Regions from separate parts of the Paenibacillus sp. FSL R5-0519 genome, predicted to be linked through region 2. Evidence: riboswitches for the same ligand, from Rfam matches in the RefSeq annotation. Region 2 holds a riboswitch; the other holds the start of a gene.

Region 1 (15,397 bases), 530 kb from region 2:
GGATCTGTTCAATGGCTGGATCTCACCTGTGGACCAGTATCAGATGCCGACTGGCAATGCAATCAAAGTATTTCAGGAAACGGATTGGCCGGGTAATGGAGAAGGACGTCCTACGATGGCAGAGCGTCTCCGTTTGTTCTATTGGTACGGGGAGTAGCTTCGAACAGTCAGGGATGCAAATACGGGAGCAGTCTGCCAAAGCGGCAGATCTGTCAGTTGAGGAGCGTTGTACATGAAACAGACGATACACGCCTATGCCTTATACTTGGAAGATGATAAAGGGATGTCGAGCAGCACGCTTGAATCGTATCTCCGAGACGTGGACAAGTTCATTGAATTTGCAGATAAGGAATTTGGCATACGCAAAGCCGATCAGGTCAGACGCACGCATGTCGTCCTGTTTGCAGGTCAGCTCAAACAGGCAGGACGTGCCAACGCAACCATTGCCCGCAGCATCGTATCACTGCGCTCCTACTTTCACTTTTTGATGCGCCGGGGGGAGATTATACAGGACCCTACGTTTGATGTGGAAGCTCCCAAGGCGGACAAGTCGCCACCACAGGTATTAAGCATACAGGAGATCGAACAACTGCTGACAGCGCCTGATATTCGTTCACCGCAGGGTGTGAGAGATCGAGCGATGCTTGAACTGTTATATGCTACAGGTATTCGGGTATCGGAACTGATTGCGCTGGATATTCGGGATGTACAGCCAGGCATGCGTTTTATACGATGCGGTGGAGCGGGCAAAGAACGCATTCTTCCCATTGGTGCACCCGCTGCACATTGGGCAAGTGTATATGTGGAGGAATTCCGCAACAAATTGCTCAAAACCGATTCGGACGAGCAGGCACTGTTCGTGAATGTATCTGGCAGACGTTTAACTCGCCAGGGCTTCTGGAAGCTGCTCAAAAAAGCAGCAGTGGACGCAGGAATCTCGGACGAAATCACACCGCATACACTGCGTCATTCCTTTGCGGCACACCTGATTGCTAATGGGGCGGATACACGTGCGGTTCAGGACATGCTGGGTCACGTGGAGCAGCCAGGGCAACAATATGGCAACCATGGTCGCAAAACGATGAAAGAAATCTATGAAACCCATCATCCGAGGGCAAGATAGATTTTGACGCATGACATTCACAAATAAATGCGGAACATCGGGCCGATTTAGGATAAAATAAATTGAATACATCCAAACGCCGTTATACATAAGCAGTTTGCATAAATTCGGATTGAATAGATTTTGCAAAATGCGTCTATAGACGGATCGTTTCAACTCAAGGAGGAACATACATCGCATGACAGCATTAAACCAACAAATGATTTCGGAAGCAGCATCTTATATTCAAAGCAAAAGCTCCATCAAGCCGGAAGTCGGTTTGATTTTGGGTTCGGGTCTTGGCGTACTGGCAGAACTGATTGAAGATGGCGTAAGCATCGCTTATCAGAATATTCCACATTTTCCAGTGTCCACAGTAGAAGGACATGAAGGTGAGCTATTGGTCGGCACCATTAAAGGCCGTCCAGTCGTAATGATGAAAGGCCGCTTCCACATGTACGAAGGATATGGTCCGGAATTGACAGCTTTCCCGGTACGAGTAATGAAAGAACTGGGTGTAAGCAGCTTGCTTGTAACCAATGCAGCGGGCGGCGTGAACACGTCGTATGAAGCTGGAGACTTGATGCTGATCTCTGATCACTTGAATCTTACAGGCAAAAATCCACTGATCGGACCCAATGACGCTGCCCTGGGCGTGCGATTCCCTGATCTATCCGAAGCCTATAGCCGCCGTTTGCGTGCGCTGGCGAAGGATACGGCGGCTTCACAAGGTTTTAACGTACGTGAAGGGGTATACGCAGGTATGCTTGGTCCGAACTACGAGACACCAGCAGAGATCAAAATGCTGCGTACATTGGGCGCAGACGCCGTGGGCATGTCCACTGTATCTGAAGTGATCGTGGCACGCCATGCAGGTCTGGAAGTGCTCGGTATATCCTGTATCAGTAACATGGCTGCCGGAATTCTGGACCAGCCGCTGTCACATGATGAGGTGATGGAAACGACGGAGCGTGTTCGTGAGTCGTTCCTGGCGCTGGTATTGGCTGTTATTCCTCAAATGTAAGCAAGAGTTGGAGAAGGTTACCTCTTCGAATGAGAAATCATCGGGGGTAACCTTTTTTTGTTGTGTTGAACGTCCGCTTACTCATGCGTTGAGTAAAGTGCGTTTTTTTCGCTTTGATCACATTTTCAATAAAAGTTCGGAAAATCATGCTTTACATGGAATAATTTACTGGAAACGGGCCGACAATGATTAGCAGTACATGCATGGAACATGCAGTAAGCAAGTCATTTGAGGAGGTAACCTTGTGAAGAAAAGAATAATGGCATCGTTCATGACCCTTTGTATCCTGCTGTCCCTTATGGCATCAACGGCATTGGCTGAAGAAACACCGAAGGCAGCGGGAGGGACGGATCTTGCCCCGTCGGCACGCTCTGCGATCCTAATGGATGCGGACACAGGAACCGTCATATATGAGAAAAACAGTCATGATCAGCTGCCTCCGGCGAGCATTACAAAAATTATGACCATGCTGCTTACAATCGAAGCGATCGACTCCGGCAAGCTGAAGCTGACAGATAAAGTAAGAACGAGCGAATATGCAGCTTCCATGGGCGGTTCGCAGATTTTCCTGGAGCCTGGGGAAGAGATGACCGTTGATGACATGTTAAAAGGGATCGCGATGGCTTCAGGCAATGATGCCTCAGTGGCTATGGCTGAGAAGATTGCTGGTTCGGAGGAATCCTTTGTACAGCTGATGAATGAGCGTGCGAAGGAGCTTGGCATGAAGGATACTCATTTTGCCAACTGTAACGGTCTGCCGGTGGATAATCATTATTCGTCAGCTCACGACATTGCCGTCATGAGTCGTGAACTGCTGAAGCATTCCGGGATTACGAAGTATACCGGTGCCTATCAGGATTATCTTCGCAAAGACTCGGAAAAGCCATTCTGGCTGGTGAACACGAACAAGCTGGTTCGTTTTTATGAAGGGGCAGATGGTTTGAAAACAGGTTATACGTCCGAAGCAAAGTTCTGCCTGTCCGCAACAGCGTCCAAGGACGGACTGCGTGTCGTTTCCGTGGTACTTGGTGAACCAAATACCAAAACACGAAATAGCGAAGTGTCATCGATGTTTGATTATGCCTTTAGTCAATATACGATGAAGGCTCTCTACAAGGCAGGGGATCTGCTGGGCAGTCTGAAGATCGAAAAAGGCGAAGTTGCCGAATTGCCTCTGAATGCCACGCAAAATTATAGTGTGCTGATGCGCAAAGGAGCCAAATCCAATGACATTCGGCATGAATTGCTGGTTGCCAAAGAATTGAAAGCTCCGATCAAGGCTGGACAAAGTATAGGTAAACTGGTGGTGTACCAGGGCAATGACGTCATTAAGGAATTCGACATTCAGGCTCCACAGGACGTGAATAAAGCTGGCTGGTGGAAGCTGTTTAAACGGACTACGTCCAACCTGTTTGATTAAAAGGCGAATTACGCGAGTTGTTCGGCATCCTTCGAACATATTTTGTAGTTAAATAGGGGTTTTCTTCTAGTTTTGTCGGGGGGCAGGAAAAGCCTTTGGATACGTAGAAATCCTTGTTCAAGACAGGGAGGAGAGTGGGCAAACGTGAACTTGCATGTGGAAATGGAACACCATCGCGGGATTCTGATTGTACGATTATCCGGGGAGCTGGATCACCATACAGCTGACATGGTACGGATGCAAATGGATGAAGCCATCCAGCGGAGACAAAGCGAGCATCTGGTACTCAGCCTGAAAGATCTGCAATTTATGGACAGTTCGGGCCTGGGTGTCATTTTGGGAAGATACAAGCTCATTAAGAACAAAGGCGGCAAGATGGTGGTCTGTGACGTCAATTCGCCGGTGTACCGTTTGCTGGAAATGTCGGGGCTGTTCAAGATAATGCCGATATACGAAAATGAGGGAACTGCTCTCTCAGGTCTGGAGGTCGTCTCATGAATGAAGGAACAGGGACAAATTTCATGAATCTGCAATTCGCGGCCAAGTCAGAGAATGAATCGTTTGCACGGGTAACCGTTGCTGCATTTATCTCCCAGCTTGATCCAACGATGGACGAGCTCAGTGACCTGAAGACGGTCATTTCGGAAGCCGTGACCAACAGCATCATCCACGGATACAACAACAACTCTGAAGGTGTTGTCTCCATCCAGGCCGAGATTCGGGAAGACATGATCACGATTATTGTGGAAGATCGCGGTGAAGGTATCGAAGATCTTGAACTAGCCAAGCAGCCGTTATATACGTCCAAACCCGAACTTGAGCGGTCGGGCATGGGCTTCACCATTATGGAAAACTTTATGGATGAATTCGAAGTCAGCAGTGAGCCCGGCAGAGGCACCTCCATCAAGATGAAAAAAAGGATTGAATCCAAGAAAGCATTGTATAATTAGGGGTTGGTGTTCTTATGGATGCTGAAGTGAAACCATCTTCACAGACCTATTTGGACGATGCCGAGGTCAAACGGCTGATTGCGCTCAGTCAGTCGGGTGACCATGTTTCACGGGATACGCTGGTGAACTGCAACATCAGACTCGTCTGGTCCGTCGTACAGCGTTTTATGAACAGGGGATATGATCCGGAAGATCTGTTCCAGATTGGTTGTATCGGTCTGCTCAAGTCAGTAGACAAATTTGATCTCAGTTATGACGTGAAGTTCTCAACCTACGCGGTACCGATGATCATCGGAGAAATCCAGCGATTCCTGCGGGATGACGGTACCCTGAAGGTCAGTCGTTCACTGAAAGAGATGGCGAATAAAGTCCGCAAAAAAAGGGACGAACTGTCCAAACACCTGGATCGACTGCCAACGATTAAGGAAGTTGCCGCAGAGTTGGGAGTAACCCCGGAGGAAGTCGTATTTGCCCAGGAAGCCAACAAACCGCCGACCTCGATCCATGAGACGGTATTTGAGAATGACGGTGATCCCATCACGTTAATGGATCAGATTGCCGACGAGTCTCAGGAACGTTGGTTTGACAAACTGGCGCTGAATGAAGCCATCGGTGGTCTCAGTGAGCGGGAGCGATTAATCGTCTATCTTCGGTATTACCGGGATCAGACGCAGTCCGAGGTTGCCAGCAGGCTGGGCATATCTCAGGTGCAGGTATCCCGTCTGGAGAAAAAAATACTGCAATCCATCCGCGACCAGATCGCGCAGTGATTCGGGGATTGCGACAACATGATTGGCGCTTATACACCAATATACGACAACTAACAACCTTCTATCGCGCATTATGGCGAGGGAGGTTATTTGTTGTTAGGCTGTGCATCCAAGGGATTATGATTATCCTTCAGCTAATGATTGGTAGATCATTAGTTTTTCATTTTCCTTAACAATCACCTGATCTATCGATTTTTCATTTTTGAATTGATAAATTTCTGTACCCACGGGAAATTGCGTAGACATCAAATCCTTAAATTCTCCCTTTTCTATATATTTGTTTTCAATTGTTCCTAACTTTTCACCTAATTGGTCAATGTTTTTGATTTCCTCTTTTCTTACATACACTCGATCTTTGAGTAAAAAGAGATCTGCAGATGGATCAGTTTGAATCATCTCATTCGCTAAAATATCGCCAGTACTCGTCATCTGATCTCCGTCGATTTTTTCACCACATCCTGCAATAATAGCTATCATAAAAACCAGTATGATATACTTCATGAATTTTCCTCCTTAAAAATAGTTACTTAGCAATCTATCAGTACCATTAGCGTCATTGTATTGAACAAAATAACCGCAAAGCACCTCTTTCAATTCCCTCCCTGCCCCCTCCCCAACATATTTATTACAAACGTTTTGGAAACGGGAGGACAAGGGGTAGTGGAGGGATGGAATCGGTCAAAAGGAGCGAAGCGTGAGGACTCATCTATGGATACATAAGCAACGCAGGCGGCAGATTAGACCTGAAGAAGCGAAGCGTTCGCCTTTGTCTCCAAATTTCTAACACTTAGAAATCAATTAGAAGAATTTGGAGACAACAGCGATCAGAAGGTTGGTCTGCCGTCGGAGTGTCTGCGTGTATCCTCCCCCGAGCAACAGCGACCAATGACCGATCCATCCCGCAGCGTCAACTCACCCTCCTCACGATCTTTTTCCAACCAATTTGTAATAAATTTGCACATTCTTCAAATACTAACCTAAATTACGCAGCAAAGGAGTGTTATGGATGTCTCAGACGCCCACTCCAATGGTCTACGTTCGACTGCGCAGCCGCATTCGCATCCAGAGGGGCAGGGCAGTCAAGCTTGGAGACATTGCACATGTACTGACCATTTCTGAAAATCAGGAGAGCAGGCTACTGGAGCTTGAACTTTTGCGTCCTGGACCGGAGGATGGCAATCTGATCCTCATTGATATATTACAGATTATTCCCCGAATTCGGCACATCTTGCCGGAGGTCAGTGTTGAACTGATGGGATCAGGTCATACGCTGGTTGAAGTCATCGCGGGAAATGGTCAACCTTCCAAGTCCCTGTTCATTTTGGTGTGGTTACTTCTTTTCTTCGGATCAGCCTTAACCATAATGAATTTTCATGCCGATGTGAACATGCAGGAAGTTCAGATTCGAATTGTGGAGATGCTCACTGGGCATCGGGACGAACATCCCTACCTGTTCCAAGTGGCATATTCGATTGGCATTGGATTCGGAATGGCAGTATTTTTTAATCACTTGTTCAAGAAAAAGTGGAATGAGGAGCCTACACCGCTGGAAGTGGAGATGTTCCTATACCAGCAAAATGTAGATCAATTTGTGGTCATCGAGGAAAGCGAACGGATGCATGAGCAGGAACGCAGGGAGATGAATGCGGATGAGCGTTCTTAATGGAGCAATCAGCATTGTATTGGGTATTGCCGGAGGAATTGCCGTAGGAAGCGGCGTAATTGCGCTTATTCTGGTGCTCGATATGATTCCCAGGTTGGCTCAACTTACGCAAACGTATGACAAGACTCACTGGTACGAAGGGGCGCTAATCGGTGGTTCACTGCTCGGAACGGTGGCGGACTTCTGGCATTGGAAAATGCATGGGGTACTGCTGCTTAGCCCGATCGTAGGGTTGTTCTGTGGTGTGTTCATCGGTCTGCTCGCCGCAGCACTCACCGAGGTGCTTAATGTACTGCCCGTGCTGGCCAAACGATTGGGCATGAAACCTTATTTGTTTGGATTACTGCTCGCCATGATTTTGGGTAAAATGACAGGTTCCCTGTTTGATTTTTTTATATATCAACGGTAACTCGTGGCCATAGGAGGATGGAAGATGGATGAACGAACGGAGCACACAGGCCAGGAACATAGTGAAGGTATAACAGAAGATATGCTGCACAAGTCTGCTTATGAGATTCAGAAGGAAGAAGAGGAGATAGCGTACAATAAGAAAAAACAAAATGAGATGTCCGACAGTATTGAGGAATCCGTACAGTATTGGCAGGAAAATGATGATATTTCCCCTCGGATGAGTGAAAACAAAAATACGCTCAAGCAAGTTCTCGGACTTGGGGAATCCTTTGATGTGGATATGAGAGAGATGGTGCTGGGTGGTAAACATGTAGGATTGCTTCTTTTGACGGGTTTCGCCAAGGATGAGATCCTACTGGAAGTATTAAAAAGGTTAACCTATCTCACGCCTGATCAGGTGTCTGAGCACGCACTAAAATCTTATTTCGACTGTTACATTCCCCATATACAGGTGGAAAAAGTCGAGAAGATGAGTGCGGTCATTAACAAGGTTCTTACAGGTATGAGTGCTTTGTTCGTTGAAGGGGATCGCTCGGTTCTAGTAATGGATACCCGGAGTTACCCGGTTCGTTCACCAGAAGAACCTTCATTGGAAAGGGTAGTCCGAGGTTCCAGAGATGGCTTTACGGAAACCCTCCTCACCAATGTGACCTTGGTGCGCCGAAGAATACGCGACCCTGGACTTAAGTTTGAGATCATGCAGGTGGGGCGGAGAACACAAACCGATGTCTGCGTGGTATACATTGACGATATTGTGGATAAAGTGCAGGTGGACTCAGTCCGTGAGAAAATTCAGCGGGTGGATATCGATGGTATTCCCGCCGCAGATAAACAGCTGGAGGAAGCGATTATCAACAAGGGATGGAATCCATTCCCGCTCGTTCGATATTCGGAGCGGCCGGATGTAACAGCATCCCATCTGCTGGAGGGCAGAGTCGTCATTTTCGTTGATACTTCTCCCAGTGTAATGATTTTGCCAACGACGTTCTTCGACCTGTGTGAACATGCAGAGGAAAATAGACAGACGGCATTGATGGGAACGTATTTACGATGGGTTCGTTTTGCAGGGATTCTCATATCGCTGTTTTTGCTGCCCCTATGGCTTCTCATGGTAATAGAACCTTCGCTCAAACCGATGGGGCTGGACTTCATTGGTCCACAGGAAAATGTGAAGTTGCCCCTGATTTTGCAGTTTCTTCTCATAGAGCTTGGTGTCGATCTATTGCGGATGGCTGCGGTTCATACACCTACACCTCTGGCATCGGCCATGGGTTTAATCGCGGCCATTCTCGTTGGAGATATCGCCGTGAAAACGGGATACTTTGTTAATGAGGTTGTACTCTATATGGCCATTGCAGCCATTGGAATGTTTGCCACACCAAGTTACGAGTTGGGACTTGCCAACAGGTTAGTCAGACTGTTTTTACTCATAGCAGTAGCGATATTCAAAGTTCCGGGATTGGTTGTTGGCTGTACATTGCTCATATTGGCACTCACCGTTCACCGGTCGTATAATTCTTCGTATCTATGGCCTTTTATACCGTTTAATGCAAAGGCCTTGGGCAACTTTTTATTCCGGCTACCTTTACTGGAAAATAAAAAACGTCCATCATTCAACAAAACCCGTGACAACACCAAAATGTCCGATGATCCGGACGGTGAACTGCGAAAAAGTAAAAAACACAAATGATCTTCCGAAAAATCCATTCATCTCGCCGCCTAATTTGATATACTGGTGTAAAATCATTGGAATAGCAACTGTTCCAGTATACAAAAAAGTGAGGAATGCAGATTATGTATTTACATGGTACAAGTAAAATAAATGCGCAAGGGCATCTGGAGATTGGCGGAGTGGATGCAACAGATCTGAAAGAACAATTTGGAACTCCCCTGTATGTTGTGGACGAGCAATTGGTTCGCGAGCGTTGCAGAGAGTACATGGAAGCATTCCGCGCTTCCGGCTTGGGTTTCCAGGTTGCATATGCAAGTAAAGCATTCTGTGTAATGGCGATGTGTGCACTTGCAGCTGAAGAAGGACTTTCCCTGGATGTTGTATCTGATGGTGAACTGTTCACTGCACTGCAAGCAGGATTTCCGGCTGAGCGCATTCATTTCCACGGTAACAACAAAACGCTGGAAGAAATCGAAATGGCTCTTGATGCAGAGATTGGATGCTTTGTTGTTGATAACTTCAATGAATTGCATCTGTTGCAGGCTGTAGCAGCGGACAAAAATCGTAAAGTAAATATTTTGCTTCGTGTGACGCCTGGTGTTGAGGCCCATACGCATGAATATATTTCCACTGGTCAAACGGATTCCAAATTTGGATTCGATATCGGGAATGGTACAGCATTTGAAGCGATTGAACTGGCTTCCAAGCAGTCTAACCTGGTATTGCTCGGTGTGCATTCCCACATCGGTTCCCAGATCTTCGAAGTTGAAGGCTTCCAGATGGCTGTTCAACGTGTTGCTGAATTTGCAGCAAGCGTATATGAACGTCTTAACGTTGCGTTTAAAGTGGTTAACCTTGGTGGTGGATTCGGAATCCGTTATATCGACGGAGATACACCGCTTGAAGTTGCGCAATACGTGAAGGCTATAACAGACGCAGTTAAAAATCATTTTGCCCAAATTGGCTATGCCGTACCTGAGATCTGGGTTGAACCAGGACGTAGCATCGTGGGTGAAGCGGGAACAACGCTGTATACCGTTGGAACAAGCAAAGACATTCCGGGCGTGCGTAAATACGTTGCTGTTGACGGTGGTATGACCGATAACCCTCGTCCTGCTTTGTATGAATCCAAGTACGAAGCTGTGCTTGCTAACCGTGCGAATGAGGCTGCTCAGGAAACGGTATCCGTTGCGGGTAAATGTTGTGAGAGTGGCGATATGCTGATCTGGGATCTGGACCTGCCAAAAGTGGAAAGTGGTGATCTGCTCGCTGTAGCTTGCACAGGCGCGTATAACTACTCCATGGCGAGCAACTACAACCGGATTCGTCGTCCAGCTGTTGTGTTTGTCAAAGACGGTCAAGGAGATGTCGTGGTACGCCGTGAGACGTATCAGGATATCATCCAGAATGACCTGGTACCAGCGCGTATTGGCAAACAGCCAGTAACTCGCTAATTCGTCAAAGATAATGCGTTTCTGCATTATTTAGGATATAGGGATTCTATAGTTGAAGCAGATGAAAAGGGAACTTCCTTTTTCGTCTGCTTTTTACGTATTCGGACTAAATTGTGAAAAAAGTTGCCGTTTTTTTTGCGATCCGGTCATTTTCGGTGTACACTAAGAAAAGTGCTGTAATGCTTGACCCAGGGTCATGCGTTTTGGCACCATTAACGATGGTCAATACGAAAGGAGTCATTTACATATGGCGAAACAAGCGAAAATTAAATTGGCAAACGGCGGAGAAGTTCTGATCGATCTGTTCGATCAAGAAGCTCCCAACACAGTAGCAAACTTTGAGAAACTGGCTAACTCCGGTTTCTACAATGGTCTTACATTCCACCGCGTTATCCCTGGCTTCGTAGCTCAAGGCGGATGCCCTAACGGTACTGGTGCAGGTGGCCCAGGTTACACAATCAACTGTGAAATCAACCCGAACAAACATGAGCGTGGAACACTGGCTATGGCACATGCTGGCCGTAACACAGGTGGAAGCCAGTTCTACATCTGCTACCAACCACAACCACATTTGGATGGACAACATACTGTATTTGGTAAAGTAACCAAAGGTATGGAGTTCGTGGACGCTTTGGAAGGTAAAGACAAAATGGAGACTGTTGAAGTTGTAGAAGCTTAATAAGCTTTGTAACGTTGACTTACTTGATTTAAACTCGGAGTGCTTCTTTTATAGAAGCACTTTTTTTATTTTCATCATGAAATAGTGCAAAATGAGCATAATGGATCTGGCGAAAGTTCTGGCATGGGGTTATTCTGTCGTTAGACGAAGCGACAAGGGAGGATGAAGAACCTTTGAATACAGTGGATCAATTACGTTTGTTAAAACAAGTCTATAGCGGACCCACACGATGGGACGAAAAACTACAGGCATCCCGACATGATGTTTCTCAGAGTATATCCACACCGGATTTAGAAGCGCTTGAGACAGCGAGGCATGAACCGAACCGGTTTGTACGTCCGGGGCATGATGAAACGATCAGTGAGCTGAAACAACTTGCAAATCAATGGACGATAAATGAAGCAGCACAGGCCTTTGTCGCATCGATGTGGTCAGCACCCATGATCTGGCGCTCGCTGATTACGGGCAAGCTTATTGCAAGCGGTATGCCAAGCCATGAACACACGCCATATCCATCTTCGAGTACTTGTCAGATCTGCGGATTAAGCGTAGATCAAGCAACCGACTCGACGTTGCAATGGTATTGGCGCATGACCAATGGAACACCTTTGGATGGTGATCCCTTTGGACATGTACTGGCACTTCGAGAGCTAGCTGCCGCGCAGGAGCTTCCAATACCTAATGATTACGACCGCTGGACACTCCGTGCGGTGTTAACGGTGCTGCGCCACTTACCTCCAAAAACACGCTACAGCAAAGCAGCAATAGCACTCAAGAAGGAACGTCTTTTGCCTACACAAAAGGAATATGCCTATCGGGACTTGCTTGAGACATTAGCTCTGATTGGCATACTGGATACGCCGGAACATCCCGGAATGATCACAGAATACACGACTTACATACAGCGTGACGCGCGCCCCAATGTGCGGGTTGAGGTACAGGCGCCTCTGGCGTGGTGGGACTCATCTATCGGAATCAATGAGAAGAACCTTAACCAGATATTCCATGATTTTGATCTGAGTAGCATATCTCTTGCGGATAAGCCTGAAGAGAGTCCACCTTTAAAGGAAACGACCCTGGGCGCATTGGAGAAAATGAGAAGTGTCCGGGGGAAAGTGCCAAAGAAATCTTCTGATGCAGGCACAGGGGAGGCAGAAGCTGGAGATGTGTATGCTGTTCGGGTCCGGGAAGGTGTATGGGTGACGGTATACTGTCATGAAGTCAGAGACAAACGCGTTATCGTTGAATATCTCGATGGTGTCTTTCCTGACATGCCGGGAAAAGCCGATTTGCAGGGAACGTTTCGACCGAGAACGACTGGACGCTGGCAATGCTCGGCTATCGCGATCGATTCCACAAGTTGGGTCAGAAGAGTTGCGAGAGGTATTCCGCTTCCCAGTTCGCCACTGCCAGAACCTGACCGCTTGCCATTTCACAATGCCAAAGATTTGAAGCATATGGTGCGTTGGTGTTTTCCTGATATGTAGAATGCTGTGATGGAACTGAGAAGGATGTAAACTAAAATCTATAATCTAAAAACTTAAAATCGTGTCTCTTAGTGAGATGCGGTTTTTTTGCTGTATCTTAGCTTATTAAAAGTTAGTATGTGACAAAAAGGAACAAAAAACAATTGATTTTTTGGCATTAAAGTGCTAACATCCAATTAATAACGAAAGCAATCCTTCAGGGCAGGGTGCAATTCCCTACCGGCGGTGATGCAGGGAGTGTAAGGACACATGTCCAGCACTTGATGCAAAGTCCGTGACCTGTCTGCCTGTGGCAGATGGCTGATCTGGTGTAATTCCAGAACCGACAGTATAGTCTGGATGGGAGAAGGAGAGGTGCAGACCTAACAAGTTTGCATTCAGCAGGAGTTTGGCTGTACAGTCACGATGTGTTTGTCTTGCACTGTGCAGGGAAGATCCGGCTAGGCCGGACAGTTCCATACATATGCCACACGATAAAAGCTCTTTACCTGTAATTGATGTTCATTAAGGTATGTGTCTATTTTCACTTGCCCGAAATGAAGTTTTGGGCAAAGTGTTGGCGTGCTGTATCCATTTCACTCCTGTTGTTGACATTTGTCTCTCATCATCCCCATCGAACGGTTGTTCGACGGGGATTTTTTAATAAACAAGACTTTAAACCGCGGGGTGAACGGATTTGGAAATGATCAATGATGAATTTTATATGGCACTGGCACTAGATATGGCGGAACGAGCACAGGGACAGACGGGAATTAATCCGGTTGTTGGATGTGTGGTTGTGAAAGAGGGGCGTATTGTAGGCCTTGGGAGCCATCTGAAACGTGGAACCGGTCATGCGGAGGTACATGCACTGAACATGGCGGGCAGCGATGCAGAAGGCAGTACGGTATACGTTACACTTGAGCCCTGCAGTCATTATGGCAAGACGCCACCTTGCAGTGAACGCCTGATTCATGAAAAGGTAAAACGTGTTGTGGTATGTTGTGAAGATCCAAATCCGCAAGTATCCGGCAGAGGCATAAGCATGCTTCGTCAACAAGGCATTGAAGTTGAAGTTGGCGTACTGCGTGAGCGTGGAAGACGCATGAATGAAAAATTCATTAAATTTATTACAACAGGCCTTCCTTTCGTGACACTGAAAACGGCTACGACTTTGGATGGGAAAATTGCTACTCGCAGCGGAGACAGCAAGTGGATCTCCAACGAGTCTGCTCGTGAGATTGTGCATGCCCTTCGTCATCGTCACCAAGGCATTATGGTTGGTGTCGACACGGTGATCGCAGATAATCCGGAACTTACAACCCGCTTGCAAGTGGAAGGCATCAGCCCGGTACGAATCGTGGTGGATTCCAAGTTGCGTCTTCCAGTAGGTTCCAAAATGGTTAAGGATGGTCTTGCTCCAACATGGGTATTGACAACAGACGAAGCCAGTCCTGAAGCTGCTGAACGTTTGGAAGCCTACGGTGTTGAAATTATCCGCTGTGGTCCTGGACCACGTGTGGATCTGTTAAACGGACTCAGCAAGTTGGGTGAGCGTGAGATTGGTTCGATTTTGCTTGAAGGCGGAGGCACTCTGAATGGAGCGATGCTGGAGGCACGGTTGGTCGATCGACTGCTCATGTTTATCGCTCCTAAGATTGTAGGCGGTTATGATACACCTGGCAGTTTCCGCTTCGAGGGTGTGGAACGTATGAATCAGGCAATTCAATTGAATCAGTTGGAGATCGAACAAGTTGGAGATAATATCAGCATTGGCGGTATTCCGGTGTGGCCTGAATAAATAAATTAAACAAGGGAGGCGGCAGCATGTTTACCGGTTTGGTGGAAGAAGTTGGTCAGATCCGGCGTATTGGTCGGAAAGGCGAAGCGATGGTCCTGAATATCGGAGCTTCCGCCATCATGGACGATCTGAAGATAGGTGATAGTGTAGCAGTGAACGGAGTATGTTTAACTGCGACAACGTTGGAAGGTGGCGGCTTTACAGCCGATGTCATGCCTGAAACGTATCGCCATACCAATCTCAGTCAGCTGCAATCCGGCAGTAAAGTTAATCTGGAGCGGGCCATGCAATCAGGTGGCCGTTTTGGCGGACATATCGTTCAGGGCCATGTCGATGGTACTGGAGTGATTGGCAGTATAACACGTGATCAGAATGCGATTGTGTTTGAGATCAAGCCGGATGATCACCAGTTGTTCAAATACCTGATCCCCAAAGGATCGGTTACACTGGATGGTATTAGCTTGACCGTTGTCCATACATCGGATACCGCATTCACGGTTTCCATTATCCCGCATACCATTGGTGAAACTGTACTAAATGTGAAAAAGACAGGGGATACCATTAATATCGAATGCGATATTTTGGGCAAATATGTGGATCATCTGCTCCAGTATGGGAGAGGACATCGAGAGACGAATGCTGGCAAGCCGCGCAGTATCAGTGAAGATTTTCTCGCCAATCACGGATTTGCATAAATAGAGAAAGAAATAAACTGGAGGTGGGACAATGTCAGAACAATCCATTTTGGACACGATAGAAGCAGCCATATATGATCTCATGCGTGGCAAACCCGTCATTGTTGTGGATGATGAAGATCGGGAGAATGAAGGCGATTTTATCGCTTTGGCTGAAAAGGCGACACCTGAAGTCATTAATTTCATGATTACTGAAGGTAGAGGTCTGGTCTGTGTTCCGATTACACAACAACGTGCGGATGAACTTAACTTGAAACCAATGGTTCAACAAAATACGGATTTCCACGGAA
Region 2 (15,397 bases):
TGCCAGCAAGAATGACAGTACAAGACCCGGGCCAGCATACGTTGCGGCAGCTACACCGGTCAGCACAAAAATCCCGGTACCAATAATGGCACCCACCCCAAGGGTGGTTAAGTCCAAGGGGCCGAGCGCCCGTTTTAATGCACTGCTGTTATCTCCCTCCGAAGCAATTGGTTTTTTACGAAATAATGAAGATCGATGTTCGTTCTCATGCATAGTCATGTTCCTCTCGTCATGAATCTTGAATGTGCTATGGATGCAGCAGAGATTAAATGGTTTCCCATCTGTTCTATGAAAAAGTCATTTGTTCTATCTTATCGATCATCTATAAAAACCTATCGAATTCTACACGTTATCGCGTTGCTTGGTTAAATTTATTTTTAGAGATCTCTTATTTTGTTCTTTTTTCGCGAAAATTATCATGAACTATTGCACGGGGTTGAATATGAAAATCGATTTAAAACAAAACTGCGTATAATTTATATTATGCGCAGTTTTTATGAGCCTTATTTTGTATGAATAACAACCAATACCCTCTGTTATATGAAGTTACGAGAATGAGAGCCTTTTTCGTCTTTTTCCGCTGTCTCTTCCTCCGTTATCCTGTCTAATTCGACGATATGCAAGCATGTAAAAGAGCCACATCGCATGATATGGCTCTTCCTTTCCTCTTTGTACAGCTAGAGGTGTATATGAAAATACGAAGTAACTATTTCTTGGCTTTTATGAAAAAGCGAATTAGGAAAAAGCAATTCTCTCTGCGTCCGACATCCGGTACTGGGATAACAAATATTCTTGGCTCTGCATCGCGGTATGACGAATGGTATCCAAATCAACATGGAGCAGCTTACCCTCTCGCTTCACGAGTTTACCTGCTACAAAGACCGTATCCACATTGGATGGATTGGCGAACTGAACGACAGCGCCGATTGGATCATGGACGGGGAACAGATTCAGATCCGTAGTGCGAATCATGATCAGATCTGCTTCCTTTCCTGGGGTCAATGTACCGACCTTCTGCTCTAATCCCAATGCTTGTGCACCAGCCGAAGTTGCAAATCTCAGTACTTGGCTGGACTGCAAGTTCAATTCACCTGGCATCTCACCCTGCTGCAGAAGTTGTTCGTTGGCTCTGGATCGTTCAGCCTGAAGTGCAAACTTCATCTGCGAGAACATATCTCCGCCTGTAGACGTGACAACATCTACACCAAGTGTAGGGGTTCCCCCATGTTCGAGGAAATATCCAGTTGCCGGATATCCATGACCCATCATCATTTCAACCTCAGGTGTGACCGACAGGGAAGCTCCGCTATCCGCTAACATTTTATATTCATCCATACCCATGGTGTTGCCATGAACAATATTTACTCGAGGACTTAACAATCCCGCTTCATACATGTGACTAATCGAGCGATCTACCGATCCCCAGCTGCCAAATCCGGCGTGCATGGAACAGATGGCATCCAGTTCTTGGGCCAGCTCGATCTCTTTTACGGTTGTATCCCAGTGACTGAACTCTGGACCCCGAATGGCAAGCCCATAAGTAAGCAATTGATCCCGTGATGAAAAATAACGTTCTTTGACTCTTCGCACATCGTTTGAATATGTCAGTTGACTATCCCGGTTCCAGTAGTTCGTCTCACCAGGAACTCCGTGAGCAAATACTGCCCGAATCCCCGCATCCTGAAGACCACGAATCAGTTCATCCGTATGGTCTGAGGAATACGGCATGCTCCAATCCAACACTGTCGTAACACCTGCATTAAGCGCTTCCAAGGAACCGAGCAGGTTAGCAATATAACTATCCTGTGGGCGGAGCTTGCTTCCCATCGCACCATAATAGAGATTCTGCAAATAAACGGGCAATGACCAATTGGTTCCCGCTGTTTTGACCAGAGATTCCCACATATGCCGATGTGTATCCACCAGCCCAGGCATAATAATCATGGATGAAGCATCGATGACCTCCACATCCGGAATCTCCAGATCGGGTTGAATCGCCATGATTAATGAATCCTGAATCAGAACGTCCGCCCTTTTATACTGTCCAATCCGTGCATCCATCGACAACACGCAGCCATTTTTCAACAGATAACTTGTCTTCACAAGACACATCTCCCATCTATTTTGGTTTGAAAGACGATCACATCCTGCATACGAACCCGTACTGCTTCTGACTATTATTTCGCTAGTATATATACATTATATAGCTGTTGTTAATATTTTTCAATTTTGGGTTTTGCGTTTGGCTCGAAATCTTCTGACCTTCATCAGGTTGCCGCACATCTTATCATCACAGTACTTCTGAGTTCTGCTTCGGGTATCATCATAGAACATCCAGCGGCAATCCGAATTATCGCAGATCCGAATCCTGCCCCCTTCTCCCTCCACCAACGTTGTTGCAAAGTCAGCAGCTACCTCAGCCATAACCTGTTGCCAATGAGCTTCTACAGCTATTAGTTGGAGTTTCAGTCCCTGATCAATTGTAGTCAATGTTCTTTTTACATGCCCTGCCTCCATAACACCATTCAGCCATTGTTTTTCTTCATCCGTTAATGATGCTCCAGAAGACAAGCGGGCTCCAAGAGCCAACAAATCATTCCTGAAGTTTCTCATCAACAACTCATCTTCTGGAGATGCAGGGACAGAAGCCTGAAGTTGCCATCGATCCAAAAATTCTTGCTGCCAGTTCGCCTTCCCTAGCCTGTCCTCCGATCGATCTCCCCCACGCCAATCGTGATAATCGCTGTTTACAAAATCAGTCCAAAGTCTGTCCATGTCTACCTCCGTTTAGTGTAACTATCTTATTCCGATAAAGGTGGTTACACTCTGTCTTTGATGTGTTATATTAAGTGTAACCTCATTAATCAGTTTTAGCTAGTTACATCATACAACACAATAATACTCAAGGAGGAAACGGCAATGACGAAAACAACAGCATTAGATGTGTTACTGATTCAAAAGGATGATACCTGGGATCAATGTAATTGGATTGTACCTTTGTCGAAGTCCTTGGAAGGACTTACAGCAGAGCAAGCAGCCTGGATTCCACCCTCAGGAGGATTAAGCATCTGGCAGTTGGTTAACCATATGTATTATTACAATCATCGCTTATTATGTCGCATGCAAGGTAAAGAGCCTACCCTTCCTGCTGTAGACTCCAATGAATACACGTTTGGCAATCCTGGGGATGCAACGGATGAAGCCGGATGGAATACACTGATGAAGAGTACAACTCGATTAGCCCAACAGTTGCGAGATCAATTGGCTGCACTTGAAGAGTCAGATCTTGAAGCTGCTTATATGGAATCTGAAGAGAAATGGGCACACGAACTTGCCCGCTGGATACTTCACGATGCCTATCACGCAGGACAGATTGTGCTCCTTCGCAGACAGCAAGGAAGCTGGAAAATCGTTTTCTAAAAAAAATGCTTGAACTGCTAGCGCTTACAGGAATAAGATGAACTTATTAATGTTACAGCTTGTTCAACACACTATATAATTGAATAGGATCTTCGGGGTAGGGTGCAATTCCCAACCGGCGGTGATGTTCTTCGGAACCAGCCCGCGACTCGCTATTTGTTCTTAACAAAGGACATTTAGCGACTGACTTGGTGTGAATCCAAGGCCGACGGTACAGTCCGGATGAGAGAAGATCAACACATTGACATGCCGTTCACGGGAAGGCCTCTTTCCTGACGCATGTCCTTGGATGAGCCCCCGTTTATTTGGTATATACCAAAACGGGGGCTTTTGTCGATTTTGCCAACTGAAGATTCCGTGTTCTGACGAAGGAGTCCTGAATATGGAAAAGACATCAGCAGCATCACCTGTTTACCGCAAGGAACGAAGTAATACCGGATTCTGGCTTGTAGTTCTCGGCGCCGCCTTATGGGGGGTCGACCCACTCTTCCGCATTATTTTGCTAAATACGATGACATCCACGCAGATTGTACTGGTGGAACATATCATCGTCAGTCTAATCGCCATTCCTGTGCTGTGGAAATTCCGGGCTGATCTGAAAAACCTGCGTGCTCGCCACTGGATTGCCGTGATCTTTATCTCATGGGGAGGTTCAGCTCTCGCAACGGTGTTGTTCACCATGGCACTTACTCATAATGATCCGAACACGGTTCTTTTATTGCAAAAAATGCAACCACTCTTCGCTATCGTGCTGGCTAAGCTGTTATTGAAAGAGACGTTACCACGTCGCTTCGGTGGATTGTTCTTCATCGCATTAGCAGGAACGTATCTGCTCACATTCGGCTTCACATTGCCATTAGGTAACTGGGACAACTGGATTCATGCTGGAAGCTTGTTATCCCTTGGGGCTGCTGCCTTATGGGGAGGTTCAACCGTTATGGGACGATTGATGCTGGGACAGGCGCGTTACGAAACCGTCACATCCCTTCGCTTTGTCGTTGCGCTCCCGCTCCTTATTTTTATGACGTGGAACGAAGGTGCAGCATGGACATTTCCGTCCGGAACGGGTGAACAGACTGCTGTTATCCTCAATATTCTTGGTCAGGCATTGTTACCAGGTTTGCTAAGTCTTCTGCTGTATTACAAAGGTCTGTCGTCAACCAAAGCTTCTGTTGCAACACTCGCAGAGCTTAGCTTCCCGATGGCAGGTGTGTTGGTGAACTGGATTGCTTTCCGTACACTGATTACATGGGAGCAGTTACTTGGTTTCATCTTGATCTGGGTTGCCCTGTTTGCCATTTCCAAACAGCAAGAAAGATCATCCACTGTGGCCGATGCGGCACCAAAGCTGCGAACAGAGTAAGGTAATATCCGCATCACATATAGATTAATAATTATTAAATATTAAAATAAAGCCATTGTACATCGTATTAGATGAGCAATGGCTTTTTCATTTCCATTCCATTGATATGACTAGATCATTTTCTCAATTAGTAATACGAGCTACTAACCCCGTGTTTTATTTCGATATCGCAAATGATATCGAAACTCCTCCCCTCTTTTCCCTTCAACCTCATATCGAATATGCAAATCATTGCACTATGTCTCTTCTATGTTTTGTCTTTTGTCCAATCCGGTGGTACGATGACATATGGAATAAACAGATGAATTATATTCAGAGAGGAACGATCAACATGTCTTCATTCTCATATACCTCTTACGACGCCGTAGGTTTGGCTGAACTGATTCGATCCCGGGAAGTTTCCCCGGTTGAATTGTTGGAAGCGGCGTTTGCACGGCTTGAAGAAGTAAATCCGCAACTTAATGCGGTTATTCGTACATATGAAAATCGCGCACGAGAGGAAGCCAGTTTGGTTCGCCCTGGAGAACAACCTTTTGCCGGTGTGCCCCTGCTCCTGAAAGATATCTCGCAATCCTTGGAAGGTGAATTTCTGACTTCAGGCTCCCGTCTGTTCAGCGAGCATCGGGCATTACGCAATTCCAATTTTGTCACTCGACTCCGTGATGCGGGTTTTATCATCATAGGACATACGAACACGCCCGAGTTTGGCTTGAAAAATATTACGGAGCCCCGCCTTCATGGCCCAACTCGCAATCCCTGGAATATCAATCACTCGCCAGGTGGATCAAGCGGTGGTGCCGCTGCCGCTGTAGCTTCGGGTATTGTTCCCCTGGCTGGAGCCAGTGACGGAGGCGGTTCGATTCGTATCCCGGCTTCCTTTAGCGGATTGTTTGGATTGAAGCCAACGCGCGGGCGCACACCTGTAGGACCGGGAGTTGGTCGTCAATGGCAAGGCGCATCGATTGATTTTGCCCTCTCTCGCTCGGTTCGGGACAGTGCTGCATTGCTGGATACTTTACAAGTCATACAGCCTGAAGCTGCGTTTCATGCGCCGCTTTTTCCAGGCAGTTACTTGGCAGATATGAGCTATCCGCATCAACGCAAACTGAAAATTGCATACACAACGGATTCGCCTGTAGGTACACCCGTCAGTCCAGAAGCCAAGGAGTCTGTATTCAAGCTCGTTCGCTGGTTGGAGGGCCAAGGTCATCATGTTGAAGAAAAGCTGAGCCCAGTCAACGGCGTCAGATTGATGGAGAACTATTACATGATGAACAGTGGAGAGATGGCCGCGATGATCTCTTCCATGGAACGCTCCATGGGCCGGGCTCTGACCTCCGATGATATGGAGATTGAATCCTGGGTTCTGGCTGAAGCTGGCAAAAAGGTGTCCGCAGCAGAATTTGTACATAGTTTAGCTGAATGGGATGTAGCCGCAGCTCAGATGTCTATCTTGTTTGAGCGTTATGACTTCTACGTCACACCTGTTAATGCTTTTTCTGCGCCTAAGATTGGAGAATTAACACCTCACGACGAACAGATCCATAATCTGATGCGAATTAGTGAATTGGACAAGATCCAGCAGCAACAACTCATCTATGAAATGTTTGAGCCCAGTCTTACGTATACACCTTTCACCCAACTTGCGAATCTGACCGGCCAGCCTGCGATAAGTGTACCTCTGCATCTCACACCTGAAGGTTTGCCAATGGGTGTTCAAGTGATGGCAACCAAGGGACGTGAAGATTGGTTATTACATCTGGCTGCACAGCTTGAACAATCAGACCTCTGGATCGGGATGAAAGGTAATCCACTTTTCCCAGCATGAAAACTTCATCTGCTCCGCATACTGAAAACAAAAAGTAGCGGAGGAATGTGACGGATGAATACGAATCAGCGCCATAAACAGTCTTATCGTATCCCTGCCAAAACGGGATATGCTCTGAAAGTAAGCAAAGGTTCCTTACTACGCATAACAGATCTGGAGGGACAACAAGTTATTGATTTTGTGGCGTACGATGCTACAGATGCTAATCATCGCTTGGACCCCGGTGTGACCATGGACGTATTGCGTACTTACCGAATTAAACCGGGACAGTATGTGTATTCCAATCAATATCAACCAATACTCAAGATTGTTCGTGACACCGTTGGAGTACATGATTTCTTCAACTCCGCTTGTCGTCCAGAGATGTATGAGGTGTTATACGATAAAAAGGATCACGCCAGTTGTTACCACAATCTGAACACGGCACTGGAACCCTTTGAGATCTTACCACCGGATCAACACTATCCCTTTAATTTGTTTATGAAGTCCGTTGTAGACAGTGAAGGCAAGATTGATGTTGTAGCTCCCGATTCTCGTGCGGGGGATTATATCGAGATGGAGGCATTAATGGATCTCACGATTGGGCTCTCCGCTTGTCCTTGTGAAGAAAGCTCTTGCAACGGCTACAACTGTACACCAATTCAATTGGATGTGGAACTTTAGCAAAAAACAGGGCCTTGACGCTATGATATAAGTAGCTTGTTCTAATTCACTCCTTGCGGGAATACGATGACTTGTACCCATTTTCTGCGACGACTGGTACAATTCATCGAACCCGTTAAGGAGTGAACGTGTTTATGTCTGTACTGTTCAGTTATATTATCTTGGGAATATCCTTGTCCGCTCCAATCGGTCCGATTAACGCCGCCCAGCTCGACCGTGGAGCCCGACATGGATTCATGCATGCCTGGATTTTGGGGCTCGGCGCCATGTTTGCGGATTTGGTGTATATGCTGCTGATTTATTTTGGGGTTGCCCATTTTCTGGATACGCCGTTCATGCGCTCTTTTCTCTGGTCATTTGGCAGTTTTATTCTGATTTATACAGGAGTGGAAACGCTCTCGAAGCTGAAACAGGGAGTTCAAGGCACATCTACAGCGGAAGCAACTGTTCGAAAATCATTTATTTCCGGCTTTTTGATGGCCCTGTCCAATCCACTGAATATTTTGTTTTGGCTTGGGATCTACGGCTCCATTCTTGCGACGACTGTGAAACATACGGATACCGCTCATTTGTTGCTCTACAGTTCAGGCATATTCATTGGTATCCTGGTGTGGGATGTCATCATGGCTGGCATGGCCAGCCGATTCCACAAACATAGTAGTGAGAATGTATTGCGCTGGATCTCCATCATTTCAGGAATCTGCCTGATCGGATTTGGTTTATATTTCGGTTACGAAGCCGTGCGTTCCATTTTTTTCTGACAATAAAAATCAGGCTGGACAGTCACCCAACTTCCCCCACATTAATACTGTAACGGTATCATGTGGAATGGAGTTGGGTATTCATGGCGGAGCTGTATAGTGCCGACGAAATAAATAATTTATATGAGCGTCTTCCATCTTGGCAGCAGGACGCTTATTCGCAATTTGCCAAGATGATCGCCGATGAACATAATACGTATCCGTGTGTACCTGGACGAATGGGATTTCTGTCAGGACATTTGAGATACGGCTTTACGTGTGACCCTCGTTCAGAACAGGCTGCTGTAGATATGGCCGATCTGCTCAGACAGTATGGCCCTCTTTCCAGAGATACTGGTCAATACGCTTCGATGGTTGTGATCTGTGATACGCCAAGTGATCTGAAAGAGCATACAACGGTAGAGCAATATCAGACGTTATTCTGGCAAATGCTTAATCGGGTAAGTTCACACGATACCGAGCCGTGGCCTGAACATATTTCAACTGATCCTCATGATTCATCATGGGAGTTTTGCTTTGGCGGAGAGCCATATTTTTGTTTCTGTGCGACTCCAGCACATGAACTCCGAGCCAGCCGACATTTTCCATATCTCATGTTTGCCTTTCAGCCACGTTGGGTATTCGAATCCATCAATGACAACACCCCTCTTGGCCGTAAAATGAAAACCTTGATTCGCAAACGTCTCGCTGCGTATGATGCTGTACCTGCTCACCCTTCACTGATGTGGTATGGTCAGCAGGATAATCTGGAATGGAAACAGTATTTCTTGCCTGATGATGAGCAGACACCTTCCAAATGTCCATTCATGCGGATGAAGCAAGCTTTAGGTAAGTTCACGAAATAATCCTAAGGTCTGGATGGTGAGGACTGCGGCGATTTGGAGCCACGCACTTTGTGAACAATATATGTGATGATCCCAAGAATTACGACAAGTCCTACACTTGCCAGCAGACCCGTTCTGCTGGCTTTTTCCATCGCTGTTCCGGCCACAGCAGCCACAATGAATACCATGGCAATCCATACTTTGATGCGATTCCATTTCACAGGCTTCAATTTCTTGATGTATGTGATGCAGATAAGTAGCCATGTATACATCAAGACCAGACTACCTGCTGTCGTCACATATTCAAAAAGACTTTTGGGCATCCATAATGCCATCAACGTAGACAGGAGCAATCCGGCCGCTGTGCAACACAATGCCTGAAGTGGCATGTCCTTTTTCCCCCAGGTCTTCGTGAACAGCTTAGGTGCATCTCCATCTTCTGCGAGTTTCACCAACATGGACGTAATGGCATATAGCGAAGCCACCATTGTCGAGAATCCGGCAATAATCAGAATTCCGTTGAGAATGTGAACAACTACGGTTAACTCAATGGTTGACATGGCTTTGACCAGAGGACTTTCATCCGGGGTCAATTGAGCAGAAGGCACAATAAATAGGATCAATGCAATGGTAATCACATAGAGTGTACTCACCGATAATAGCATTACTCGGCCTGATTTCACTGCATCTTTTGGTTCTTTCAGGTTGGCTGCCATCAAGCCCATGACCTCGATCCCGGCAAAAGCAAAGAATGCATAGATGAAACCAGTCCATACCCCTTTACCTCCATGAGGGAACCATTCATTCTTTAATTGTTCGGGCGTCACTTTTACAGGTAACCACCCCAGACAAGCTGCTCCTGCTATAGCTATAAATGCAACCGTTGCAGCAAGTTTGATTACAGCAAGGATATTCTCCGTTTTGGTTAATCCCTTCGCTCCCAGTGCAGCAATGAACAGACCTATAGCGGCATAGATCGCAACAAATGCCCACAGCGGAATCTTGGGAAACCAGAATTGAGAGAATAGCCCAAGTGCGGTCAATGAGCTGCCCATGATGAGCATTTCAGAAAACCAATACATCCATCCACTACCAAAACCAGCCCAACGTCCGAATGCTTCGCCCGCATAGGTTCGAAAAGCACCTTCCTTTGGATCATCTGCGGTCATCTGTGCCAGCGCACCAAATACAAAGTAAGTCCCTGCCGCCGCCAGCACCAATAATATGAGTACAGATATGCCAGCCCAATGAATCGCGAGACTGGTTCCTAGAAAAAATCCCGTTCCCAGTGTGCAACCCGCGCCAAATAAAGACAGGCTTACCCAACTTAGTTTTTCGTCGTCGTTTTTACGGTGTTGCTGACTTTTCATGAAGCTCCTCCTTCAACCTGTTCCCCTTACGATTTACAGGTCATGGAGGTTTTATGTCCGTATTGCCAAAAGAATTATAATTAGTTTACATAATAATTAATATGTATTTAAAGATGTATTGACTTGTAATTATTTGTTGTCTCAGTTATATGAAGAACTTGTTATTTATCAATTCAAAAAAAGAAAAACCTTCCACGTGTAAATATTGTGAGAGGTTTTCCATTGGGTATATCTAATCAAACTCGCTTCAATCCTTATTTTTGTGTTGCTTCGTACAAGCGATGTAAAATGGTTGCTGCTTCAGCACGTGTCACAAAATCTTTCGGACGAAGGTATCCGTTATTCGCAGTAATAATGTCCATATTAGTCAGTGTGTAAAACGCTTCTGCCTTAAAATCTTGAGAATCACCATCATAATAGTATTCTCCTTCATCCTGATCAATGTAAATCACCGGATAGTTAACCGAGAAATTATCATAGTAACTTGCAGGACGAACTTTAATATCCTTATAGTTTGAAGCTGCAGAAACTACATCTTCAATTTCAGGGTGAAGGGTCTGATCAGTGAAATTAGTTCTAATAGAAGAGATCATCATAATGTCCCAGCGAGTTAAAGGTTTATCAGGTTTAATAGAGAATTTATAGTCTGGGTATTGCCCCTCTAAACTTTCAAAAAAACTCCACACGTAATCCCCATTAATTATAGCTGCAAAATCTTTGTTTGCCCAATGTTTACGTACATCTACAAACTCTGAAGATTTTCCATCTGAATAATTAATTTCTGGGAAAAGCTTATGAAACATATGTACAAACTCTGCTTTGGTTATCGTCTTTCCTGGCTTGAAACTTCCATCCTTATAACCGGTAATAACGCCTTTTTCGACCATCAAATCAATAGATTCAGCAGCCCATTCATATTTTTTGCCCTGCAAATCATTAAATGTATTTGCTGCATAAGAGGATTGGGCAAAAAACAATGGTACAACAATCAATGGCATTATTAGCCACTTCTTTTTTAACATTAATGTTCACTCCCCTGTCTTATCTAGATTAATCTACTCATATTTATATCGGCCTTTAAAGAGGCCGTTATTAGAGTAAGATAAGATTATTCCTGTCTTCCATCGCACCTTGTATATTCACTTAAAAATAGTCATTGACTTCTAACGCTTGGAGCGGTTCTCCTTTTAAACATGTTGGAGCGTTAACGAAACTTTATGTGATATGGTAACTAAGGTGAAAAAACGATCTTTCTATTGTGAATTTTTCATATGTTGAAATATTATAATAAAGTTGTTGTTTCATTCGTATCGAACGCAGACTTGATATTTTTCGTTTGATCTCAACAACTACAGCTTTTTTGAAAAATTTAGTCGTTTATCAAACGAAAGGTTCCCATCCCGTTCTGATCTAGACATGATTGCCTGAAGTTTTCGCAGCCTCTGTTCCGAATCTATTGTGAATTTTTCATATGTTGAAAATGTTTAATGTATGGTATAAAAAAAGCCGCCATAATGGCGACTCCCTAAAATATATGCATTTTATTAAGTCCGGCCAGTCCAATCCGCTCCGGCGATTTCTTTCCATCGTGCTCTAATCTCATCATATAATTCTTGGGGTAGTGGCCCTTTAGCCACAAGGTCGGCATTTTGCTGCCAGCGATTGGGCTTGGCTGTTCCTACAATAGCCGTATCTACGCCTTCAGTACTTAGCGTAAATCGCAGTGCTGTTTCTACCGTTGCCTGAGCATCTTCACCTAAAAAACCATAGTTAAGTTCACTTAAGCGCTTCCAGTATATGAATGGATAAGCCTCTTCCGAGAGTGTTTCATACGTCCATGCCGCATTGGCAATAGGTCTTTTGGCGATTACCCCCATGTTTCTTTTTCTTGCCTCAGGTAAGGTAAGTTCAATGGCTTCCTGATCTGCTATATTTAATGAAGTCTCCAGACTATCAAATACTCCGGTCTGAATCGCATATAGCGCATCTGTTGTATCTCCACTATATCCGATAAACCTGGTCTTGCCTGCTTCCTTCGCACGTTGCAGTACTTCGATTACTGCTCCTTGTCGAAGTACTTCTTCAGAACAGCTATGCAAATGGATAACATCCACATAGTCCGTTTTCAACCGCTTCAGACTACGATCAATCGTCTGCTCCAGTACTTTGGCATCCCAATCCGGACCATCAATCCCGGCAGCATGTCCACATTTGGTGAACAAATAGTAGTCATCGCGCCGATGAGACAACACCTCACCGATTAACTCCTCGCTGTCACCATAACATTCAGCCGTATCAATCACGTTTAATCCCGCATCCAAGGCACTATTCAGCATTTTTTCAACATCACCTCTGGATGAATCCCGGATCTCCGACCCACCGAATCCAAGTGTGCTTACTTTCATACCTGTGTTTCCGTAATTACGCGTTTCCATCGTTATCTTCCTCCAAGTTCAGTGAATTGGGTACAGATAAATAGAAATACAGATTAATATCCCTTATGTTATTACCCAAGTGTTGGTTATGCCACCCACTTTTTCAGACTGCTACCAACTGTACTCATCTAGAATCCGTAGATAGACATGCCACCGTCAACCAATAACGTCTGACCTGTGATGTATCCCGCTGCATCCGATGCTAGGAATACGACCGGTCCTACTACTTCTTCCAGTTCACCCACTCGCTGTAGCGGTGTGCGGCTCACAATTTCCTGTAAATACTGTGGATCATCCAGCAGTTTTTCGGTCAGCGGTGTTCGGAAATACCATGGTCCCACTGAATTGACACGGATGCCATATTTCCCCCATTCCAATGCGAGAACTTTGGTCATATGAATCAATGCAGCTTTGGTCGCACCATATACGACCCCTGTTCGAAGAGCTGTGTGGCCGCCTACCGAAGAGATATTGATGATCTTCCCACCCTCGCGCTCCTTCATATGCTGACCCGCCAATTGCGAAGCAAAGAAAGCGGATTTTAAGTTTGTCTGCATGATGGTTTCCCACTGCTCGTCCGTAACTTCAAGTGCTGGTGTCCGTATGTTCATACCTGCGTTATTCACCAGAATGTCCAGACTCCCCATCTCCGAGATCGCCTCTTGAAACGTCTCTTCCATTTGTTCTCTTGAAGTCACGTCTGCAGTTAGAGCAAGCGCTTTACGCCCTGTCTGTTCATAAATGTAAGCGGCTGTCTCCTCAATTTCTTTCATTGTTCGGGATACAAGTACAACGTCACTGCCTGACTGGGCAAGTCCAATGGCAATTGCTTTTCCGATCCCTCTCCCTGCACCTGTCACCAGTGCTGTCTGTCCATCGAGATGGAATGTGGGTACGTTCATGTCACTCACTCCTTCATCAGATATTCTATATAAGTTGAACAAAAGATTATTTTCACTGACACTACGCTGACAGAATAACCTTCCAATCGCTGTTATCCCCAGATTTTTTTGATTCCCTTTCCGAAGGGGATAATCCGGGGATAAAGGCGAACGCTTCGCTTTTTCAGGTTTTTTCTGTCCTCTCCGTTATCGTGTAAATGATCAGTTCAACTTATATAGCAATCATGCAAATACTTTATATGTAATTAAACCCCCATGGGGATCAGGTTACAAAATACTGGCTTGGATTGCCCAGCTCCGGATGGAACTTCTCTCGAAAACGGCCTCCCGTATAATCTCCTATAATTTTTCGCCAGAACGCCTGCGCAATGACATTGTTACGAACCTGGGTCACTTTCCATCTCCCTGGGAATCGTTTGAACAGCTCATATGCTGCCCGAGTGCCCACGCCACTGCGCCGATATTTTTGCATCACAAAAAACTCAGTCAAATAGTAGTCATTATCCTTGCTTCCAGGTTCCAATCTCTCCACCAGAGCAAACCCTGCAGGTGCCCCATCACTTGTAATCAAAAAAGGAAACTTGCGGTCTTCTTCTGTCCAGAATGCCTCTAGACCGGGATATTCAGGAAAAATACCATTATTGTCCACATCAATATTCAGATATTTGGTAAAATCATATAGATAAAATTGCATTAAATGCCGAATCACCTGACTGCGTTCCCGGGGAACCAGCTCTATTTTCATATTCATCCGGTTCACCTCCTCTGTTCTACGTATACTGATTACTTTAAAGGTTTACGCGCCGAAGGGCAAGGAAGCATCCCATACTTAGACCTACTTTGGTGAACAAGCTGTGAGCATGTAAATTATGGTACACTAGAGAATAGAATACGATTAGATTGAATATTAATTTTATATGTTTTTTCACATGGAGGTGTCGAACTTGACCAACGTGCAAAAAGAGATTGATCGACGCAAGCTGGATGATAAACTACCTTCCATGCCTTGGTTCGTTCAGCAATTCATGGACTACAAGCTACCTGACCTGTCCCCCTCTACCCTGCTAGAATATCTGAGAGATTATGAAGCTTTCTTCGGTTGGTTGCGAGCAGAAGGGCTGTCCGAAGCAAGTTCTAATAAAGAAGTAACGTTGAATGAACTGGAAGTCCTGCGCATGGATTCGGTTACCGCCTATCGGTTATTTCTCACAACCAAACGGGAAGGAACCAATTCCAGAATTACCGTCTCTCGCAAACTCTCTTCCCTTCGCTCTCTTTTTCATTACCTGAGCCAGATTGCGGAAGATGAAGACTTCTACCCTTTGCTGAAGCGGAACATTATGGCCAAAATCGAGATCAAACGAACCCATAAACCCAAAGACACCGCTGCCAAACTCAAAGGTAAAATTCTGGAAGAAGAGGAACTGCTGGAATTTATCGGATATATCCTTGAAGGTTATGCTGTCGATATGGAGAAGAACAAGCAGGCATTATATTCCCATGAGCTCAATAAAGAACGGGATGCCTGCATTGCCAGCCTGATTCTCAATTCAGGTTTACGGGTATCGGAAGTTGTGAACCTGAACGTCGATGACCTCGATCTGAACAACAAACTCCTGTATGTATATCGCAAAGGTAATAATGATGAGACGTACAAAACACCCGTTTATTTCAGGGAACAGGCCAAGGACGAACTCGCGAACTATATGAACTTGCGGCAATCACGTTATCGTACGCCCAAGCGGGAGAAAGGTCTGTTCATTGCTTTGCGTAACGGAGATTCAGAAGGAAGCCGAATGACCAAAAGGGCGATTCAGGCCATGATCATGAA

The links. Region 2 has a riboswitch for FMN ahead of MKY73_RS12725 (DMT family transporter). Riboswitches for the same ligand answer to the same signal wherever they lie in the genome.
Region 1: another riboswitch for FMN. It lies ahead of ribD (bifunctional diaminohydroxyphosphoribosylaminopyrimidine deaminase/5-amino-6-(5-phosphoribosylamino)uracil reductase RibD); the one in region 2 lies ahead of MKY73_RS12725 (DMT family transporter).

What each region holds. Positions count from the first base shown of each region.
Region 1 covers NZ_CP150234.1:2,214,039-2,229,435, forward strand. The annotation lists gene MKY73_RS10120 (DUF4227 family protein) at 1-157, shown strand, start outside; gene MKY73_RS10125 (tyrosine recombinase) at 233-1,123, shown strand; gene MKY73_RS10130 (purine-nucleoside phosphorylase) at 1,302-2,126, shown strand; gene MKY73_RS10135 (D-alanyl-D-alanine carboxypeptidase family protein) at 2,425-3,546, shown strand; gene spoIIAA (anti-sigma F factor antagonist) at 3,691-4,044, shown strand; gene spoIIAB (anti-sigma F factor) at 4,041-4,496, shown strand; gene sigF (RNA polymerase sporulation sigma factor SigF) at 4,511-5,266, shown strand; gene MKY73_RS10155 (hypothetical protein) at 5,390-5,767, opposite strand; gene MKY73_RS10160 (stage V sporulation protein AA) at 6,273-6,929, shown strand; gene MKY73_RS10165 (stage V sporulation protein AB) at 6,910-7,338, shown strand; gene MKY73_RS10170 (spore germination protein) at 7,363-9,030, shown strand; gene lysA (diaminopimelate decarboxylase) at 9,135-10,466, shown strand; gene MKY73_RS10180 (peptidylprolyl isomerase) at 10,714-11,145, shown strand; gene MKY73_RS10185 (hypothetical protein) at 11,328-12,632, shown strand; FMN riboswitch at 12,821-12,987, shown strand; gene ribD (bifunctional diaminohydroxyphosphoribosylaminopyrimidine deaminase/5-amino-6-(5-phosphoribosylamino)uracil reductase RibD) at 13,309-14,412, shown strand; gene ribE (riboflavin synthase) at 14,439-15,107, shown strand; gene MKY73_RS10200 (bifunctional 3,4-dihydroxy-2-butanone-4-phosphate synthase/GTP cyclohydrolase II) at 15,139-15,397, shown strand, end outside.
Region 2 covers NZ_CP150234.1:2,748,096-2,763,492, reverse strand. The annotation lists gene MKY73_RS12745 (amino acid permease) at 1-213, opposite strand, end outside; gene MKY73_RS12740 (amidohydrolase family protein) at 736-2,112, opposite strand; gene MKY73_RS12735 (CGNR zinc finger domain-containing protein) at 2,224-2,775, opposite strand; gene MKY73_RS12730 (DinB family protein) at 2,920-3,420, shown strand; FMN riboswitch at 3,505-3,658, shown strand; gene MKY73_RS12725 (DMT family transporter) at 3,803-4,783, shown strand; gene MKY73_RS12720 (amidase) at 5,115-6,611, shown strand; gene MKY73_RS12715 (urea carboxylase-associated family protein) at 6,666-7,274, shown strand; gene MKY73_RS12710 (LysE family translocator) at 7,409-8,035, shown strand; gene MKY73_RS12705 (YqcI/YcgG family protein) at 8,119-8,880, shown strand; gene MKY73_RS12700 (amino acid permease) at 8,883-10,229, opposite strand; gene MKY73_RS12695 (S-layer homology domain-containing protein) at 10,484-11,251, opposite strand; gene MKY73_RS12690 (aldo/keto reductase) at 11,774-12,664, opposite strand; gene MKY73_RS12685 (glucose 1-dehydrogenase) at 12,793-13,566, opposite strand; gene MKY73_RS12680 (GNAT family N-acetyltransferase) at 13,829-14,317, opposite strand; gene xerS (tyrosine recombinase XerS) at 14,511-15,397, shown strand, end outside.